DNA from 3 places in the Weissella sp. ESL1177 genome. Region 1 is predicted to be linked to each of the others. Evidence: predicted binding sites of a transcription regulator. Region 1 holds the regulator's gene; each other region holds the start of a gene.

Region 1 (7,362 bases):
CTTGCAAAACATGAATATCAACGGCTGGTTGATTATCAGCAGCTGTTGAGAATGTTTGTGACTTTGACGTTGGAATGGTCGTATTACGATCAATCAACTTAGTGAAGACACCACCCATTGTTTCAATTCCCAATGATAATGGTGTCACATCAAGCAAAACCACATCCTTAACATCACCGGTAATAACACCACCTTGAATAGCAGCACCCAAAGCAACAGCTTCATCAGGGTTAATTGAGTGATCTGGTTCCTTACCAGTTAACTCCTTAACAGATTCTTGTACTGCAGGGATACGAGTTGAACCACCATTCAAAATAACCTTGTCAATATCGTTCATTGAAAGTCCAGCATCCTTCAAAGCATTGCGAACTGGTCCTTCAGCGCGCTTAACCAAGTCAGATGTTAATTGATTGAATTGTGCACGTGACAATGTTGTTTGCAAGTGCAATGGTCCTTCATTAGTTGCCGTGATAAATGGCAAATCAATTTGTGCTTCTGTTGCTGATGATAACGTCTTCTTTGCCGTCTCAGCAGCATCCTTCAAACGTTGCAATGCTAGCTTATCATTCTTCAAGTCAACACCATGTTCTTGCTTAAAGCCATCAGCTAACCAATCAATAATCTTTTGATCAAAGTCATCACCACCAAGATGTGTATCACCATTCGTTGACAAAACCTCGAACACACCGTCACCTAACTCTAGTACGGAAACATCAAATGTTCCACCACCCAAGTCATAAACCAAAATCTTTTGATCTTGATCTAACTTATCTAGACCATATGCCAATGAAGAAGCTGTGGGCTCGTTAACAATACGTTCAACTTGTAGACCCGCAATCTTACCAGCATCTTTCGTTGCTTGACGTTGTGCGTCATTAAAGTATGCAGGGACAGTAATCACTGCCTTATCAACTGTCTCACCTAAGTAATCTTCAGCATACTTCTTAATGTATTGCAAAATCATTGCTGAAATTTCTTGTGGTGTATAATCTTTACCATCTACAGTAACCTTATAACCAGGCTCACCCATGTGTGACTTAATTGATAAAATCGTGTCTGGATTAGTAATTGCTTGACGCTTTGCAGTATCACCAACTTGTGTTTCACCATTCTTAAATGAAACTGCTGATGGTGTTGTCCGACCACCATTTGGATTAGTAATAATCTTTGGTGCGCCACCTTCCATAACTGCAACAGCAGAATTTGTTGTTCCTAAATCAATTCCAATGATCTTTGACATAATAATTTACCTCTTTTTGATCAGATTTTTTATTTTTATATTGTGCTAATGGCTCGGTCGCTATGTTAATTATAAACAGCTACCATTGCTGGTCGAATAACACGATCAGCTAAAACATATCCCTTTTGAAGAACCGTCGCAATTGTATCAGCTGGATGATCATCATCAGCTGGTACTGACTGAATCGCTTGGTGGAAGTTAGGATCAAATGCTTCACCAGCTTCACCAACCGCTTTCACATCATGCTCTTCAAGCGCTGAAATTAATGTTTTATAAACCATTTCAACACCTTTTTTAATTTGTTCAGCTGCACCATCGTCAGCTTCAACTTGTAATGCGCGTTCAAGATTATCGACAGCTGGTAAAATTGACGCCGCCAATTTTTGATTAGCAAATTTCACAGCTTGAACTTGCTCTTTTGCATAACGAGACTGCATATTTTGCATTTCAGCATGTGCACGCAAATAATTATCTTCAGCTTCGGCAACTTTCACTTTCAAATCTGCAATTTGATCTGCTTCAGTTTTTACTTCGGCTTCCTCAGATTCAGTCGTTTGCGTTTCAGCGTCAACATCTGTTTCTTCACTGGTAGCTTCTAGCTCTTCTTCAGGGTTCTGCTTTTCTTCTGACATGTTAACACCTCTTTTCTAACGATAGTATTCTAATAACTGCTGTGTTAAAGCACTACGGAACGCATCAACCAAACTAACCATATCAGCATATCGCATTGATGTTGGGCCAAGTATGGCTATCGCACCAACACCGTACTGTGCAACACGGTATGTGGCTGATACTAGGCTATATGGTGATAATAAATTATTACCATTCTCATCACCAATTTGTACCATTACGCCATCATTTGCTGTTCCAACAACCCGACGCATATCATTTGCCGAATCAAGCAACTGATACAATTGCTTAACGTCTTGCAAACTCGAATTAACCGTGAAGTCTAGAACATTTAAATAACCACCAATGAATACTTGTTCATGAATCGAACGAGCTAATACATCACCAAACAGTTGCAAAAAAGCAACCGGTGTTCGAATCGTTCGTTCCATTTGCCAAGGTAAATCACCAGTCAATGTTTTTAAAACATCAATAATCGGTTGGTTCACTAATGTCTTATTAATATAATCAACCATATCATCAAGGTTTCGCACTGACATACCTTCTGGTAATCTGAAACTTTGACTTGTCACTTGCCCATCATTAGTAACTATAATCGCCATGATTTGCTGACCATTAATTGGTACCAAGCGGAATCCTGATAGTCGAATATCAATCGATTCAGGTTTTAGAGCAACAACCGTATAACCTGTTAGACTTGCTAACTCATTTACCATTGTTTGCATTAAATCATCAATTTCTTGAAAATTGCGATTAAACACACGTTCTAAAGATTCCTGAACGACTTTTGATAAACGATGTTGATGCATTAATTCATCAACATAGTAACGATAGCCTCGTTGTGAAGGTACACGTCCTGATGAAGTATACTCTTTTTGTAGCAAGCCTAATTCTTCTAGTAGTGCCATCTCGTTTCGCACAGTCGCTGAACTTACTGTCAAACCCAATTCACTCAATAGTGTTTTTGATCCAACAGCTTTGCCGGTTTTTGCGTAATCGCGAACTATTGTAGCTAATATTAGCTGCTGTCTTTCCGTTAACATACGCGCCACCTTTCTTAGCACTCTCAACTACTTCGTGCTAACAGTTATTATAGTACACGCCTTATCGTTACTTGTCAACACTTTTTAGCACTCTTTATTATTAAGTGCTAAATTAGTTTACTTTTCCCGGTATATCAAGCATTAACTGTTCAAAAAAGCAAGTAGTGACCTATTAATGCCGCTACTTGCCCCATCCTATGATTTATGTTTTGCTTTGATGATTTTCATACTGCCAATGATTATCAAGATTAACCACGATACTAGGCTAAGCCAGTTTGCAAAAATTCTAACTGGTGTGTTTTTGTATCTAATATCAATTTTATTATGCCCTTTTTTAATAGCAACAACGATTAGATTTTCCTTGGTATACTTAGTAGTCATTTCTTTACCATTAACGTAAGTATGGAAGCCTGGATAATATATATTTGGTAGTATCAATCGTTGATTTGCTTGCTTAGAACTAATCTGATAGTGAATAGCATTATAGCCTGTCGACCAGCTCAGCTGTTGTATATTTTGATTAGGATTAATTGCTGGAATATTATGTTGCTCTAACTGATACTTTAATCCAACACTTTGTTTTGGCAAATAATCATAAACATAGTTATTTAATGTACTTTTTTGAAAGTCTTGCCACTTAACAATGGTTACTGCATTATTTTCTGGATTATGTTTAATATTGAAGTTTAACGCAGTTGCTGTCGTCAAGCCAATTAAGCCAAACAAACTAATTATTATTAGTCGGTTCTGCCTATTGGTAATTAAGTCCTTTAATGCAATGGCACCTAACAATGAAGATAAGAACGTTGCAAAATATAAAAAACGTCCAACAAATTGAATAAAACTAAAATATTTATCAAAAATTGGCCATGGAAAAACATTAGAAGCCAATATCACTGACAATAACATCATGACAGCATAATATTTTAAAGGTGCTTGAAACTTGTGCCAACGAATGGCGACACACACAAATAAAATTATTCCTAGTATGCCCAAACTATATGATGCAATATTGCTAGTAATAAATAGACTTGTAAGTGCATAAGTTGTCTTGGATAAAATCAATTTATTTACGGAAATATTTTTCACAAATAATAGATTTTGCATTAGTGGTAATAAGAAAAAGGCTGTCAGACAACCCGTTAATATGCCGGCATATACGAGTCTCAATAATCTAAACCACTTTACCTTTAACGATTCTGATAGCGTTAAAGTTGCAAAGAAGCATAGCATTAATAATAAAAGTGCGACACAAGCATCTGGCAAGTCACTAAAAATCAATCCAGTGACACCGAGTGATAAAAGCCACCACTGTTTATAATCGCCAACTGCAATTTGATACATACCCAAAAAAGCAATTGGTATAAAAATAAATGCAAATGATCCGCCAAAACTCCGGTAAAACAATGTAATTGTTAATGTAAAATGACCAAAGCCGTATAAAATACTGCTTAATAGTGCCGTATAGCGATTATGAGTTAATTTTAGTGTCACAACGTACATTGATGTAAAAGTCAAAAAGAAGATTAGTGCAACAAAAATCAGATACGCCAAATAAGCATTGCCAACAATGACTTGCAAAAAAGCTTCTGGTAATAGCGTAAAAATTGGATAAAACATATTTTCAGGATAACCAAATGATCCGAAAGTTTTCGTCATCATACTTGGATTAATTTGCGTTATATGTCCCGCTTTTAAATTCAAATAACTTTCGGCAATACGTGAAATATGAAAACGACCATCCCATCCCGGATTATGCTGGTAAGCAGGTCCGTGCAGATAAGGTAATATCAGTAAAAAACTTAATATGGCAAATAATAATAACGTGCTTATATTGGGATGCTTATTAATAACAGCTTTAATTTTTGAACCCACGACTCTATCGCTCCTTTAAAAACATAGTCTTACTATATTGTACGTGATAACACCGAAATAATGGCCCTTTTTTCAAAATAAAAAAAGATTGCTAATGACGCATTAACAACCTTTACCATAGACCATCTTTCGATACTAGTCATTTAATTTTTTATTTTTTGCAAATTCAACCTTAGGACGGAAGAACCATCCAGTAACCGTTCCTTTAATAATCATTTTTAATCGTAACTTCATATTTGGTTGGTGGTTACGGAACACTCTAAAAATTTCGTACAACACTTTAAGATGGGTTCGCAGGTATAACAATAACCCTCTTTGCCGACTAAAGTACATTTGATTACGAAATGCATAGAAATAACGTGGCACTCGATTAATTGTATCTAGTGAGACATTAGAGGCAATATTATTAGCCATCTTATGAATCACTCGAGACGTTGGTACCATGTAACCTGGCAATACCCGTGCTGAACGTTCTGTATATTCAATATCATCGCCCCAAATAAAGAATTCAGTAATTGGCAAGCCAATATTTGCGACGATTTCTCGACTAAACATAACAGAAACAAAAGTCGCATTACGCAATGGTTCAAGTGCCGTTGCATCAAGTGGAATTTTATGGAATCGTTTTTTTGGTGCTGGTAAATTCATTTGTGCACGAGAATTATCCGTCCATCGTACATCAGAAGCCAAAAAGCCAAATTGATTATTTAGTTTATCAGCAGCATTCACTAATTCTGTTAGTGCCGTTGGTGTTGGTACAGTATCATCATCCATTAACCAAACATAGTCATCATTCGTCTCTTCCATAAAGTAGCGAACACCTTTATTAAAGCCACCCGATCCACCAATATTTTCTGTCAAACGGACATAACGAATTGCATCACCCAAACTGGTTAAATATTCTTGTGTCTCTTTTTCACTATTATTATCAACAATAATAATATTATCTACCTTAGTTTCAGAGTTTTGTAAGGCCTCAACGACCTCTTTTAACATAGGTAGTCGATTATATGTTACCACAACCGCACTCACAGTCATTTTTATAGTCTCCCAACTATTTCATTCTTTATTTTTGAGTTAATTAACATTACTCAGACTTACTTATACAGATTTGACCTAAAAAGAGGCTTAGATTATTTCACCTTTTTAGCCACATAAATTGGTCGTTTTTTAACTTCCAAATAAATATTTGAAATATAACGACCAACAATACCAATACTTAACAGTTGTACACCACCAAGAGCCAAAATGATAACAACCATTGATGGCCAACCAAATACGGATGTACTTGGATACAAAATTGCTCGAATAAAGACAATAATTGCACCAATAATTGCCAGGATAAATGCCAAACCACCTAACAAAGAAACTAGTAACAAAGGGGCTCGTGAGAAATCAATAAAGCCTTCAATAGAGTATTTGAACAATCCCCAAAAAGACCATGATGTTTGTCCAGCAACCCGATCTTTATTTTCATAGTCTAAGTACTTCTGTTTAAATCCTACCCACGAAAAAATACCTTTTGAAAACCGATTATATTCTTGCATGCTTAAAATAGCATCCACCATTTGTCGACTCATGACACGAAAGTCTCGTGCACCTTCAACGATATGTGTATCGGACATTGCATTGATCAATTTATAAAATAGCTTTGAGAACCATGAACGAATAATTGGTTCTCCCTGTCGATTCGTACGACGTGCACCGACAGCATCCCATTCACCAGATGACACACCAGCTAACATTTCTGGTAACATTGCTGGCGGATCTTGTAAATCAACGTCCATGACAGCAACGTAATCACCGGTTGCATGTTCTAAGCCAGCGTATAATGCCGATTCCTTACCAAAATTTCTAGAAAATGACACTGTATGCACATGATCATCTTTTGCAATTAATTCATCCACGACAGCCATTGTCTTATCAGAAGAGCCATCATCAATGAACCAATATTCCAATTCATATTCGGAAAAATTTTTGTGTTCTTCTTCTATTGCATTATAAAACAAATTTACGGTATCTTGTTCGTTAAAAACCGGTACAATCAAAGATAGCTTTGCCATGTCTTCCCCTTTTAAAAACTTACTGCATTCTATTATAGCAAAATTTTCCTTATTTCTTATTTTTTAAAAAATTTTTTTACAAAAGTTAGCCCTTCTGTCACGATATTCGCACGTAGCAATATCACCACCGCAAAATAAACGACGGTTCCAACCGCTATACTGACAACAGTGCCACTCGGATTAGGTTGTAACTTCAACGTCATTGGTATCAGGATCGCAAACATAATTATGCCCGCAACAAAATACTTCCAAACACCAGTAAACAGTCTTGTAATAGATAAATCATGTCTCACAACAATTAATTGATAAATCGTCACTGCTGCTTCAGATAATACTGTTGCAACTGCTGCACCGTAAAGACTCCACATTGGAATTGCAATGAAATTTAAAATAACATTTAAAATTGCTCCAATCGTCACAGACATCGTGTAGTCCTTCGTACGGCTGACTGGCATCAAATATTGTGTTCCTAGCACATTACTCCAAGCAATCAAAACAATGATAGGCGATA
Region 2 (7,362 bases), 820 kb from region 1:
AAAGAGACCCTTAATGGGGATGATGCTGCTGCTCAAAAGACAGTACAAGCAATTCTGGCATATGTATTAGATAATACGCTACGATTGTTGCACCCAATTATGCCATTTGTTACTGAAGCCATTTGGCAAGAAATGCCTCACGAGGGTGAAACAATTGTTACGGCAAGTTATCCAACTGTTGATGATGCATTGCATGATCAACAAGCTGAAACTGATTTTAATAGTTTGATTGACTTAATTAAGGCTGTTCGAACAATTCGAACAGAGGCCAACGCGCCTATGTCAACGACAATCGATGTTTTGATCAAGACGACGGATCAGAACTTGCAACGTATTTTCAAGGATAATGCAGACTACATTAATCGTTTTGTTAAGCCAAAGACTTTGCAAATTGCGGCTGAAATTGATGCTCCTGATCTAGCCATGACGCAAATTATCTCTGGTGCCGAAATTTTTGTTCCATTAGCTGAGTTAATTGATTTGGATGAAGAAATAGCTCGTCTGCAAGAAGAGGTGAAGAAGTTTACAGGTGAAGTAACACGTGCCAATAGTAAATTAGGTAACGAAAAGTTTGTCAATAATGCGCCTGAAAAAGTTGTTGCAGCTGAACGCGAAAAGTTAGTTGATTGGGAAAATAAGTTGCAAGCAACGAATGATCGCTTAGCACAATTAAAAGAGGCAAACAAGTAAAACAGCTACTTGCAGTAATAGTAAGGTAAGTGTATAATTTAATATATTGTGAATAACGAATTTAAGCGGTTCGTCGTTACAATGCAGTAAATTACACATGCAGAAGCGCCATCTACAATGTAGACGGCGCTTTTGTTTATCATTGTAAAAATCGAGGTTAAAATGGCAAAAATAGAAACGGTTGCTGATGCAATTTCATATATTCATGGCCGTCATAAATGGTCCAAGACGCCTACTTTTAATCGATTAAACAAAGTTTTAACGCGATTAGGACATCCGGAACGACAATCACAATACGTTCATATTACCGGTACAAATGGTAAGGGATCAACTAGTAAGATGGTTGCACAATTATTACGAGCCAGTGGCTTAAGGGTTGGACTATTTACATCACCATATATTTTGTCATTTAATGAGCGTATTCAAGATGATCAGGGTAATATTGATGATGATGATTTATTGGATTTGGTGCAGCGCTTGGCACCAGTCATTGATCAAATGGATGATGAATTAACAACTGGGTTAACTGAGTTTGAAACACTGACGGTTATGATGTTTATGTATTTTTCAGAACACCCAGTTGATGTGGTTGTGTTGGAAGTCGGTGTCGGCGGCACGTGGGATTCAACGACGGTCATTCCAGATAAAATTGTTTCTGTGATTACCACCGTTGGCTTGGATCACATGCAGGTATTAGGTGATACAATAACAAAAATTGCAACACAAAAAGCCGGCATTATTCAAAAACAGCGTCCTGTTGTTGTGGGACGATTAACACCAGCAGCTAATCAAGTGATTGATACAGTGGCAACTGCTATGGGTGCATCTGTGTATCGTTTGGGACAACAATTTCAAGTGACCGCATTACCAGATGAAAATCTATGGGGTGAAACATTCGATGTATCGGGGACAATTAATTATCAGCAAGTATTTGTTGACTTGATTGGTCATTATCAAATTGATAATGCAGCCGTTGCGTTACAAACAGCTCAGTTGGTTACCAACTTTTTTAAACGCCAATTGACACCGAAAATGGTGACACAAGCGCTAAAAACAGTTTGGTGGCCGGTTCGGTTTGAAAAAATTGCAACAGACCCGATAATTATATTAGATGGTTCACATAATGAACCAGGAATAAAGGCGCTAATCGAAATTTTAACAACGCGATTTAAAAAAAAGACGATTCACATTTTATTTGGTGTCTTACAGGATAAAAATTATCCTCAAATGTTACAATTACTTGCTGACCTACCAAATGTTGATTTGCATGTGGTTGGATTTCAAGGACCGAATAATCGTCAACCACTTGAGCCATCATTAGCAGCACATCAAGTTCGTACACAGCACGTAACTGTCCATCGGACGTGGCAAGTGGGTCTTGATATTGTTAAAAAGGAAAGCAACACGAACGATATCATTTTATTGACTGGCTCACTGTATTTTGTATCTGAGGTACGACAAGCGCTTGCTGATCAAGAATAACCTAGCGTCAAATGGGTTGATTTGGTACAGTAGATAGAGAATGAGATTAGGTAAGATAACACGTCATGCCTAAGATGGAGTGATAAATATGATTATTTTACAAGCAAGTAATGTGGCGCGACGTTTTAATGGTGTCACATTCTTTAAAAATATTTCGATGCAAGTACAGAATAAAGCCCGAGTTGGTTTAGTTGGGCGCAACGGCGCTGGCAAATCAACATTATTAAAAATGTTGATTGGTGAAACAACACCTGATGAAGGTGAAATTTCAATGAAAAAAGGCATTCGATTAGCCTATTTGGCTCAAAATTCAGGATTAGATTCGAAATTATCTGTCTATAATGAAATGTTGACAGCCTTTGCCGATGTGATTGCTTTGGAAGAACGGATGCGTCAAATGGAAGCGGAAATTGCTGCAACGACGGACTATGAAAGTGATGACTATACAGAGTTGTTGACAGCTTATGATCAAACGCAACACGATTTTGATGAGAAGAATGGTTATGGATATGATGCAACGATTCGCTCAGTATTACACGGTTTTGGCTTTGATGAGTCATTTTATGATCAAAAAATTGCAGCCCTCTCTGGGGGTCAGCGAACGCGACTAGCCATTGCAAAGCAACTATTGGAGACACCGGATCTGTTAATTTTAGACGAACCAACGAATCATTTAGATATGCAAACGTTGGCTTGGTTAGAACAATATTTAAAGAATTATCAAGGTGCATTGCTAATCGTGTCACATGATCGATATTTCTTGGACCGTGTTGTGACTGAAATCTACGATATGCACTCTGGTCAACTAGACCACTATAAGGGTAATTATAGTGATTTTATGCAGCAAAAAGCAGCTAAGGTTTTGCAAGAACAAAAGGCATATGATAAGCAACAAGCTGAAATTGCAAAATTGGAAGATTTTGTTAAGCGAAATATTGTGCGGGCATCAACAACGAAACGGGCGCAATCAAGGCGCAAACAATTAGCAAGAATGAAGCGCATCGAAGCACCCAAGAATGAGTCTGGTGTTGCTCATATTCAGTTTGTTGCTGATGAAGATTCTGGTAATGAAGTGTTACGTGTAACAGATGTGAAGTTGGGATATGATATGACACATGTCTTAGCCGAAAATGTTAATGTTGCCGTTGATAAGCAACATGCAGTTGCTTTAGTTGGTCCTAATGGTATTGGTAAATCAACCTTTATTAAAACGATTTTGGGTAAACTTCCCTTGTTAGCGGGGCAAATTAAATTAGGGGCTAATGTTTCAGTTGGTTATTATGATCAAGAACAACAAACATTAGACAATAAAAAATCTGTGATTGATACCATTTGGGATGAACATCCTAAGATGCTTGAAAAGGATGTTCGGTCGATTTTAGGTTCATTCATGTTTTCTGGGGAGGCAGTAGAAAAATTAGTATCAGCATTATCAGGTGGTGAACGGGCACGACTATTATTGACTAAATTGGCTTTGGAACATGCAAACTTTTTAATTCTTGATGAGCCAACTAATCATTTGGATATTGATTCTCGTGAAGTTTTAGAAACGGCTTTAAATGAATATAATGGGACAATTTTCTTTGTGTCGCATGATCGTTATTTTATTAATGAAGTTGCAACTGAAGTGATTGAACTTTCGCCAAATGGTACACGCTTTTTTGATGGCGATTATGATTACTATCTTGAAAAGACAGCTGCTGAGAAAGATAAGCAATTGGCAAAGGAGACAGATAGCACAACAGCTGAAGTGACTGTTGTCTCCGAAAAAAAGCAGACGTTATCACGAACTGCGTTAAAAGAACAACAACGCGAACAGCGACGATTGGAACGTGCAGTTACTGGTATTGAGGAGCAAATGACCACATTAACGGATCAACGTGATGATTTAAATGTTGCGTTGAACGATCCAGCGAATAGCTCTGATTTAGAGAAATTAACGGATCTTTCTAATAAAATTGCAACGCTTGATAAACAATTAGCAGATATTGAGGATCAATGGACTGAAGCAAGTCTTGCTTTGGAAACATTTCTTGCTGACGATCATTAATAGCAGATTGTGTCAATTTTTATAAAGGACCGTCAATCTATTTGTGAAGTGCCCCATAATCGTTAGATTTTTATGTCTAACAATTATGGGGCACTTCATTGTTGGATTGGCGGTTTTTGTTTGTTATGACAATGAAATGAGCTATGAGTTTTTCTAAATAAAATCTGTTTTTTTGATATTTTGTCAAACAAAAGTTTGCAAAAAGTGATGAATGTGTTATTATTGATAGTGTTAATTAGCACTTGTATATAAAGAGTGCTAACAAATAGAAAATTTTAACCTGTGGAGGTCAGATAACATGTTGAAACCATTAGGAGATCGTGTTGTATTGCAAGTATCAGAAGCACCTGAGCAATCAGTTGGGGGTATTTTATTAGCTTCTAATGCACAAGAAAAGTCAGTTACAGGAAAAGTTGTTGCCGTTTCGACACAAGCGGTAGGTGACTTGTCAGCACCAGCTGCAGTCAAAGAAGGCGATAATGTCATATTTGATAAGTTTGCTGGTACTGAAATTAGTGTTGATGGGGTTGATTATTTGGTTGTCCACGAAAAAGACATTGTGGCAGTGTTGTAATTTAAATAATTAATGAAAATAGAGGGTCGTAAATATGGCAAAAGATATTGAATTTTCAGAAGATGCACGTGCAAAAATGCAAGCAGGTGTTGATAAGTTAGCTGATACAGTAAAGACAACCATTGGTCCTAAAGGACGTAATGTTGTGATTGAACAAAGTTATGGTGCACCAACAATTACGAATGATGGTGTAACAATTGCAAAGGCAGTTGAGTTAGAAGATCATTTCGAAGACATGGGTGCAAAATTAGTTGCCGAAGTTGCTTCAAAGACAAATGATATTGCTGGTGATGGTACAACGACTGCGACAGTTTTGGCACAAGCCATCATTAATGAAGGTATGAAGAATGTTACAGCTGGTGCTAACCCAGTTGGTGTTCGTCGGGGAATTGAATTAGCAACTGACGCAGCTGTTAAATCATTGCATGATATGTCAAAGACAGTATCAACAAAAGAAGAGATCACACAAATTGCATCTATCTCTGCTGCTAACCCAGAAGTTGGTAAGTTGATTGCTGAAGCAATGGAAAAGGTTGGCAATGATGGTGTCATTACCATTGAAGAGTCAAAGGGTATTGAGACAACTTTGGATGTTGTTGAAGGAATGCAATTTGATCGTGGTTACATGTCACAATACATGGTTACTGACAATGATAAGATGGAAGCATCATTAGATAATCCATATATCTTGATTACAGATAAGAAAATTGGTAATATCCAAGAAATCTTACCATTGCTACAAAGTGTTGTTGAGCAAGGTCGTGCTTTGTTGATCATTGCTGATGATATTACCGGTGAGGCATTGCCAACACTTGTTTTGAACAAGATGCGTGGTACGTTTAACGTTGTTGCTGTGAAGGCACCTGGTTTTGGTGATCGTCGTAAGGCACAACTTGAAGACATTGCTATCCTAACAGGTGGTACAGTTATTACTGATGATTTAGGCTTGAACCTGAAGGATACAACGATCAACCAACTTGGACAAGCTGCTAAGGTTACGGTGACGAAGGACAATACAACAATTGTTGAAGGCAACGGTGATTCTGCAGCAATTAACGAACGTGTTGAAATCATTAAGGGTCAAATTGCAGAGACAACCTCTGATTTCGATCGTGAGAAGTTGCAGGAGCGTCTTGCTAAGTTAGCTGGTGGTGTTGCTGTTGTTAATGTTGGTGCAGCTACCGAAACTGAATTAAAAGAGCGTAAGTACCGAATCGAAGATGCTTTGAATGCTACTCGCGCTGCAGTTGAAGAAGGCTTTGTTTCTGGTGGTGGTACTGCATTAGTTAATGCCATCCCAGCTGTTGATGCGTTATCAGAAGAAGGTGACGTACAAACAGGTATTAACATTGTTAAGCGTGCCTTAGAAGAACCAGTTCGCCAAATCGCAGAAAATGCTGGTGTTGAAGGTTCAGTTATCGTTAACCAATTGAAGAATGAAGAGGTTGGTATTGGTTACAACGCTGCAACTGGTGAGTGGGCTGACATGATCAAGGCTGGTATTGTTGATCCAACCAAGGTAACACGTTCTGCTTTGCAAAATGCCGCTTCTGTTTCAGCTTTGTTGTTAACAACTGAAGCAGTTATTGCTGAACAACCTAAGGATGATGCTGCTGCTCAAATGCCTGCACAAGGTGGTATGCCCGGCATGATGTAAAATCATAAATGCTTGGTTTACTATCAAAACGGATTTCGGCATATCGTCATGATATTGCCACTTATTTTGATAAAAAGGTCTTAAATTTGCCGCATGCTGGTGGGTTTAAGACCTTTTCTTTTGTGTCGTAAATATTTCAGTTATTGTCACAAAAAAGAAAACATAAAAATAAACAAAAGGATAGACAATCGATAAGCTAAGCACTACAATAAACCCTTGTAGAAATGGCACCTACCAACAGGTTAATTTCTACATCATATTTATCAAAATTAAATTTATTGAGGAGCTGGAACATGTGGCCTTTATTGAAGCGGTTTTTAATTGGTAAACCGTTAAAAACTCTGGATGAAGATGCACGTCAACTTAGCCGAACGAAAGCATTGGCGCTCTTATCATCTGACGCTTTGTCATCTGTTGCATATGGAACAGAACAAATTATTACGGTTTTGGTAGCTGTTGGTGGTGTTGCCACGTTATGGTTGCAATTACCAGTCGTTGCGTTAGTGCTGATTTTGTTAGCAGCAATTACTTTGTCGTACCGGCAAATTATTCATGCGTATCCAGCTGGCGGTGGTGCTTATTTGGTGACGTCAACTAATTGGGGCCGTAATGCTGGCTTGGTGGCCGGTGGCTCATTATTAGTTGATTATATGCTGACGGTGGCTGTTTCAGTGGCATCAGGAACTGAAGCAATCGTGTCGGCGATACCATCATTACATCATTATAATGTTGCTATTGGTGTGATTATTATTTTAATTCTAACGGGTATTAATTTACGTGGATTACGAGAATCAGCTGGTGCATTAATGGTACCAGTCTACTTGTTTATTGCGATGATGGTCGTGATGATTGTCTGGGGTTTTTACAACATTCTAACTGGTCGAGTAAATTACGAACCAACGACGACAG
Region 3 (7,362 bases), 910 kb from region 1:
TTTTATACCAGTAGGCACTAACAGTGGTTTAATCGTACGAGATGCTTGTTCATAACTTTCTGATGTTAGAGTTTCATTATGCCTTATCTGCCATAAAATTTTCAAAAATGGTAATCGCCAAATAGAAGGCAATGTAAAATCCTCCGCTGCTTGAAAATCATAACCAGCAGCTTGTTCTGTCGCGCGCACTGGCAAATTTAAATTAGCGTTTGCGTATTTCTTAACAACAGCAAATCCTCGTTTCATAACTATTCCTTTCAAATAAATTATCAAAGATAAGTATAACTTAATTTCATGAAAAATAAAAAAGCACACGTCAAATTCACGCATGCTTTCAAACAAACTTAACCTTTATAGGCGATTTTCTGATATTCTGGATGTCTAAAAAAGGCTTGCCGTGCGTAAGTACATACTGGTTTTAGTTGCACTTGTGCTTTCTCTGCTTGTGCAACGACTTCTGCTAGTAACTGTGCTGCAATTCCTTGACCACGCAACTCCGGATCAACATAGGTATGATCAATCGACCAAACTTTGCCACCAAGAATTGCTGGAAATAATATTTCTGCATCTACAATACCGTTTGTTTCGTGAAACAAACGACCAGGTTCATACATAAATTCCATATCAAACCTCCTGGTATCATTATAACCGAATCTCAAATATCCATGGGTTATAAACTATCGAAGTGCCCCGACAAAATCTGGTAACCATTTATTCGAAATTGATTTGATACTAACTTTTTCGGAAAAAGAATCAACCGTAACAAATTTACCACCACCAATATAGATACCTGCAGTTGTTGGTAATACACGACTACCCCAAGCTAATAAATCTCCGGGCATCGCTTCAGAAACCGTAAATTGTGTCACTGCTTGCATTTGTTCGCTCACCTCATGCGGAAAGCCAACACCTTCGATGCGATTATACATATATTGAATTAATCCACCAGTATCAAAACCAGTATCAATATTTTGCCCTTCTTTCTGATAAGGTACATCAAGTACATCATTTAATACCGTTAATAACGGTTCGCATATGCTTTCCATAATCATTTTCATCATTGTTCTCTGAATGCGAGCACCCGTTGTTTTACGAGCAAAATTTGAAGCAGTAATCGTCACAGGTTTTTCAGCAATTGGCGGTTCAAACATAATTTCAGCGTCCGCTTCATCATAATCATTCACGTGAACAACACGTCCAGGTTCTATTCTAAATGGCATTATCATTACCTCTACTTGAATGTATAAAAAAAGACTCGCGGACGAGTCTTTTTAATAATAGCTTTTTATTGGTGAATAAACTGAACACCAGCAGTAGAAATTGTACGTTCGTTATATAGCTTACCTGCATAGTTAGCTTCAGAAATAGTAATCGTACCGTCTGAGTTAACAGAGTCAACGACCGCTACGTGTCCATAACTACTTGCACCACCAACACCAGGTGCAAAGTACGCAACAGAACCAACTGATGCAGTTGAATTTACAGTATGACCTGCAGCAGTTGCTGATGCTGGCCATGATGAGGCATTACCCCAGTAATTACCTACCCAACTCAAATCACCCTTAACATACCAAGTGCATTGTCCATATGGGTATGTGTTTCCAGTCGTGTTTGATGAAACATGATTAGTCGTTGTTGATGTTGTCGTCGTAGCAGATGTAGATGTTGTTGTAGCGGCAGCAGAAGCTGTAGATGTCGTTGACACGTTTTGTGGTCGTGCTGCGGCTGAACTTGCTGCGGCAGCCGATGCGTTTGCTGCTGACGTTGCAGCGGCTTGTGCTGCAGCTGAGCTAGCAGCAGCTTGACTAGCAGCTAATGAGGCATTTGCTGCTGACGTTGCGGCGGCTTGTGCTGCAGCTGAACTTGCAGCTGCTTGGCTAGCAGCTAATGAGGCATTTGCTGCTGACGTTGCAGCTGATTGCGCTGCGGCTGAACTTGCTGCGGCGGCTGACGCATTCGCTGCTGATGCATTTGCTGTTGACGTTGCAGCGGCTTGAACAGCAGCTGAACTTGCGGCAGCTTGGCTAGCAGCTAATGAAGCGTTTGCTGCTGATGTTGCAGCTGATTGTGCTGCGGCTGAACTTGCGGCAGCAGCCGACGCATTCGCTGCTGATACATTTGCTGTTGATGTTGTAGCAACTGATTGTGGTGCGGCTGAACTAGCAGCTTGCGATGCAGGTGCTGCACTAGTAGCAACTTGATGTGCAGAAGCTGAAAGATTAATTGTATCACCAACATAGATAATTGATGAAGCTGAAAGATCATCATTTACTGACAACAATTCAGACAAAGTCATACCATTAGCGTTAGCAATTGCCCACAATGAATCACCAGCTTTAACTGTGTAAGTAGCCCCACTAGCAACATGCTTCGTTGCAGCTGAAGAAGCAACTGATTGTGCTGCAGACTTTGGTGCAGCTGATCCAGGTATTTCAACCTTTTGACCAACAAGAATCAAATTTGCATTTGCAATTTTGTTTGCTGATACTAAATCATCAACAGTAACGTGGTGTGCAGCTGCTAATGCATAAAGTGTATCCCCAGATTTAACAGTGATAGAATCAGCTGAAGCGACAACTGAACTACCTGCCAAGGCAGCCGCTGCTCCGGCAGTTGCTAATAGCGTATTTTTTACAGATGCGTGCATATTAAGTACCCCTTAAAACTAAAAATTTGTTGTCCTATATTATGTTAAGAAATAGCCCACGAGAACTTTTCTTAAGGTTTTCTTTATCTTTACTACAAGCACTATTGTACTTTATAGACTTTTCATAAAAATGCATTTAATGTTTCATTTATGTTACACAACACAAAATCCTTAATTTTTTCTTTATTTTGTTCGTTTTTAATGCATTTAAAAAAATCAGAGCATCATTATTGTACAAAAAAAGACGGTAGTCCTAACTACCGCCTATAAATCATTTATACTTTATTAAATAATTTAGCAACTTTATTCAACTTATTTTTCATCTTTTTCAATAGTGATTTTATCATCAACTAACTTTGCAATTAATTGTTTTGCTTCAGGATTATCTAGATAAAAGTCAGCAATTTGATCTTCTAATTGTTCTTGGATAACACGACGTAATGGACGAGCACCCATTTCAGGATTATATCCCAATTCGACAATCTTTTGCTTGACATCGTCAGTAATCGTAATGTGCAAATCCTTTTCTGCAATTGCAGCATTCATATCATTGATCATCAAATCAACAATCTTCAATAAGTTTTCTTTTGAAAGTGCATTGAATTCAACAATGCCGTCAAAACGATTCAAGAACTCTGGCTTGAAATATGGTGCGAGGCGTTCTAGTAGCTGTGAACCACTTTGGCTGTTTTCTGGGTCAAAACCAACCTTTGCTTCTTTAACACCGGTACCCGCATTTGATGTCATGATAATAATAGTATCTTTAAATGACACCACATGACCTTGTGCATCAGTTAATCGACCATCATCTAAAATTTGTAAGAACATGTTCATCACATCAGGATGTGCCTTTTCAACCTCATCAAGTAAGATCAATGAATAAGGACGACGACGAACCGCTTCAGTTAGTTGACCAGCTTCTTCATAACCAACATACCCAGCTGGTGCTCCAATCAACTTTGAAACAGAATGTTTCTCCATGTACTCAGACATATCGAATCGAATCATACTATCAGTTGTACCAAATAGTTCCTTTGCCAACTGCTTAGCCGTCTCAGTCTTTCCAACACCTGTTGGTCCAACAAATAAGAAACTACCAATTGGACGACCAGTTTTATTAAAGCCAACACGATTACGACGAATGGCACGCGCAATCTTTTCAGTGGCTTCTTCTTGCCCAATAACATGAGCTGATAAATTATCACCTAAGTTTCGTAATTGTGTCTGTTCCGTTTCTGCTAATTCACCAACAGGAATACCAGTCTTTTCCTCAACAATTTTTTGAATATCTTCCACTGTTACTGTTTGTGCAGCTTCATTTTGTGGTGCTTGTTGCTTAACAGCTTCTAACTGTAATTCCAAATTATTGACTTGATCACGTAACTTACTTGCCTTCTCATAATCTTCACGTTCAATAGCTGATTGTTTTTGAGCTTCAGTTGAATGAATCTTATTTTCTAGTTCTTTTGGATCAGCGATTTTAACTGATAAGTTTTTCTTAGAACCCGCTTCATCAATTAAATCAATTGCCTTATCTGGCAAGAAACGCTCTGAAATGTAACGATTTGATAAGTTAACAGCTGCTTCTAGTGCCTCATCTGAATACTTTACCTTGTGGTAGTCTTCATAGCGCGAACGAATACCTTTCAAAATCTGCAGTGCCTCATCTGTTGATGGCTCATTGACTTGAACTGTTTGGAAACGACGAGCAATCGCTGCATCCTTTTCAATTTTACGATATTCATTTAATGTCGTTGCTCCAATCAACTGGAACTCACCACGAGCTAAGGCAGGCTTTAAGATATTACCAGCATCCATTGAACCTTCACCTGCTGTTCCTGCCCCCATAATTTCGTGAATTTCATCAATAAATAGGATGACGTCTTCACGTTTAGATACTTCATCCATCAATTGTTGCATACGCTCTTCGAATTGACCACGCACACCTGTTCCTTGAACAAGTGAGACAACGTCTAAACGAATCACCTCTTTACCTTGCAGCTTACCAGGTACCTTTGCGTTAACAATGGCCTGTGCTAAACCTTCTACAACCGCTGTCTTTCCAACGCCAGCTTCACCAATTAGTACTGGATTATTCTTTGTTCGACGGTTAAGCACCTCAATAACACGAGCAATTTCATCATCTCGACCAATTACTGGATCGAACTTACCCTTACGTGCCATTTCAGTCAAATTAATACCGTATTGATCAAGTAAACTATCACCTTGACCATTATTATTGCCCCCATTACCTTGTCCCATTTGTGGGCGGGGCCTTTGCTGGGTACGTTGTGCTTGTTGTGCCCTTGTTGCTTCATTATTCATCATACGAAAAATATCATCAAAATTTGAAAAACCAAATGGATCTTGTGCCATATTACCAGCCTCCTTACAATCTCTTTTATATTCATTATTCCCAATAGATACAATAGTTGCCGTTTGTTTGACCTTTATTGACCTTGCTTACATTATCTATATTAGCACTCTCATACGTAGAGTGCAAGTCAAAAACGCGATTTTTTTATAAAAAAAAGAATGAATTTTTGTTCATAAAAAGTCCATTCTTTTGAATATATTTACTTATATTTTAATATTCAATAACTAACTTACCAATCATATTTCCAATAGCAACTTCTCTCTGTGCTGCTAAAATCGTTTTTGCAGATAACCCCGTCATTGTTTTGGTTAACGTTGATTGTACAACACCCTCATCAACTAACTTAGCTAACAAAGTCAATGCGGCTCCCTGCGTCGCAACATTTTTATCAGCATTTGTTTTTGCAAACATAAATTCCCAATCAAGTGATGCTGCTTGATTCTTAATCAAACCAACAGGCAGTGGTGTCATTGATTGCACAATCGCACCAATATGGCCAAATACATCAACCAACTTAGCAGCTGATTCAAAATGTTGATCAAGTGAATGTAGTACGGCAATATAGGGTATTGTTGTAAACCCTAATTTTTTTACCGCCGTCACATAATCATCACGATGATTGACCACAAAATCTGCCCCCAACTTTTTAACCCAATCAATCGTATCTTGACGTGAAGCGGTCGCAATAACTGTCATTCCCAGCCACTTGCCTAATTGGATCATCATTGAACCAACACCACCAGCACCATTGATCACTAATAGAGTCTCACCTTTAGCACCATCGGCAACCATTTCTATCTGAAATTTATCAGCAAGCATTTCATATGCTGTTAAAAATGTTAACGGCATTGCAGCAGCTTCTACATTCGATAACCTACTTGGTGCTTCGCTAATCAACGCTTCTCTAACAACTTCATATTCAGCATTAGAACCAGTCCGACCTAATTCACCGGCAAAAAACACACGATCACCAATCGCGAATTTTGTCACATCATCCCCCATTGCGACAATCTCGCCAACCGCATCAAATCCCAATACACGTTCTTGACCTGCTGCTGCAGCTAATTCCCATTGTTTCGTATCTACTGGGTTCATGCCTGCTGCTGCAACTCTAACCAACACATCATGATTCGACATGTTTGGTCGTTCAATTTTCTTATCTATCAATGGTTTGTTCGCGTCCGTTGTTGTTACAACCGCCTTCATCATTTCTGTCATGATTCACTCCCTTATAATAAGTCATGTTTCCCATTATTTCTCTACTTATATGATACTATCTCTACTATAAAAAAAATAGTAATGGCAACGCTATTCGCTGTTGTCATTACTATCGTATAAATACTTAATCTTGTGAACCTTCTGCTGCTGCAACGCCTTCTTTCAGACCAGCCATTTCAACATGATGCTCACGGAAATCTTTATCTTGAATAGGTAAGTGGAGTGCATAATCATTAAAAATCGTTAAATCACCTTCAAGCTCATTCGCATCAAATCCTAGTACGTGACCACCAAAGGTACGATCATCACTCAAAAAATGAACATGCCAACCAGCTGCAACAGTACCTTGATACAATTCAGGTGAATAGTAACCAACTAATGTTCCCGTCACATCGCGTTTTTCAAACTCGCGTTGTGTTTTTGTAATTTCAGATAACGATGGAAATGGTCGTTCTGACTTAGGTGCCGACCGAACTTTCATATAATCAAAACTACCTCGCAAAACTACACCTGAGAATGTATTCTCTAATTCACGATCACGAACAAGCGAAACCATCTCTTTCATATTACCAGCACTGAAGGTCACTTTTTCTGATGGATCACTAGTATGATGAACAGTCGCAAATGGTACCGTCTTGTTCATATCTGTCACGTGATGAATCGTTCCTTCACCGTCCATATAATAAACCTCACCATCGACCATAATCATCTCACCATCAAGACCATCGAAAGTACCAATACCTGCATCCCCATGCTCTTTTAATTCAGCTAAAGTGGCCGTACCACCTAACACTTTCCCCATCAAAGCTTCTAATGTACTATGTTGATAAACTGTTGCCATGATTTTCCTCCTAATATGGTATTTTAACAAAAAACGCCCAGTGAACTGGACGCTTTTTTATATTATTCTGCATCAATTAATTGTGACATTAATTCATAATTATGTGAGTAGTCTACTGGAATCTCAACAACAACTGGTCCTTCGGTTGCAAAAGCTTCATCCATAACCGCATCCAATTGGTCAGGTGTTTCAACACGCAATCCCTTGGCACCAGCTGACTCAGCAAACTTCACAATGTCAATATTTGAGAACTTGACACCTGCTGACTCACCATTGTAC

Evidence for each region. Region 1 encodes HrcA, which represses chaperone genes, less so after heat shock. Its sites were predicted from a motif close to TTAGCACTCNNNNNNNNNGAGTGCTAA; they were not measured.
Region 2: a site for HrcA is predicted at 4,458-4,484, ahead of AC3B5D_RS06015 (co-chaperone GroES). Genes of this name have one in related genera too.
Region 3: a site for HrcA is predicted at 5,125-5,151, ahead of AC3B5D_RS06435 (ATP-dependent Clp protease ATP-binding subunit). Genes of this name have one in related genera too.

The regions. Positions count from the first base shown of each region.
Region 1 covers NZ_CM176591.1:417,640-425,001, reverse strand. The annotation lists gene dnaK (molecular chaperone DnaK) at 1-1,240, opposite strand, end outside; gene grpE (nucleotide exchange factor GrpE) at 1,306-1,872, opposite strand; gene hrcA (heat-inducible transcriptional repressor HrcA) at 1,888-2,913, opposite strand; gene AC3B5D_RS02035 (hypothetical protein) at 3,109-4,788, opposite strand; gene AC3B5D_RS02030 (glycosyltransferase family 2 protein) at 4,924-5,826, opposite strand; gene AC3B5D_RS02025 (glycosyltransferase family 2 protein) at 5,922-6,851, opposite strand; gene AC3B5D_RS02020 (flippase) at 6,908-7,362, opposite strand, start outside.
Region 2 covers NZ_CM176591.1:1,233,855-1,241,216, reverse strand. The annotation lists gene AC3B5D_RS06030 (valine--tRNA ligase) at 1-690, shown strand, start outside; gene AC3B5D_RS06025 (bifunctional folylpolyglutamate synthase/dihydrofolate synthase) at 853-2,172, shown strand; gene abc-f (ribosomal protection-like ABC-F family protein) at 2,261-4,222, shown strand; gene AC3B5D_RS06015 (co-chaperone GroES) at 4,521-4,796, shown strand; gene groL (chaperonin GroEL) at 4,831-6,453, shown strand; gene AC3B5D_RS06005 (APC family permease) at 6,747-7,362, shown strand, end outside.
Region 3 covers NZ_CM176591.1:1,323,604-1,330,965, forward strand. The annotation lists gene AC3B5D_RS06415 (dCTP deaminase/dUTPase family protein) at 1-246, opposite strand, end outside; gene AC3B5D_RS06420 (GNAT family N-acetyltransferase) at 345-623, opposite strand; gene AC3B5D_RS06425 (NlpC/P60 family protein) at 678-1,220, opposite strand; gene AC3B5D_RS06430 (LysM peptidoglycan-binding domain-containing protein) at 1,286-2,647, opposite strand; gene AC3B5D_RS06435 (ATP-dependent Clp protease ATP-binding subunit) at 2,960-5,023, opposite strand; gene AC3B5D_RS06440 (zinc-binding alcohol dehydrogenase family protein) at 5,235-6,242, opposite strand; gene budA (acetolactate decarboxylase) at 6,367-7,083, opposite strand; gene alsS (acetolactate synthase AlsS) at 7,146-7,362, opposite strand, start outside.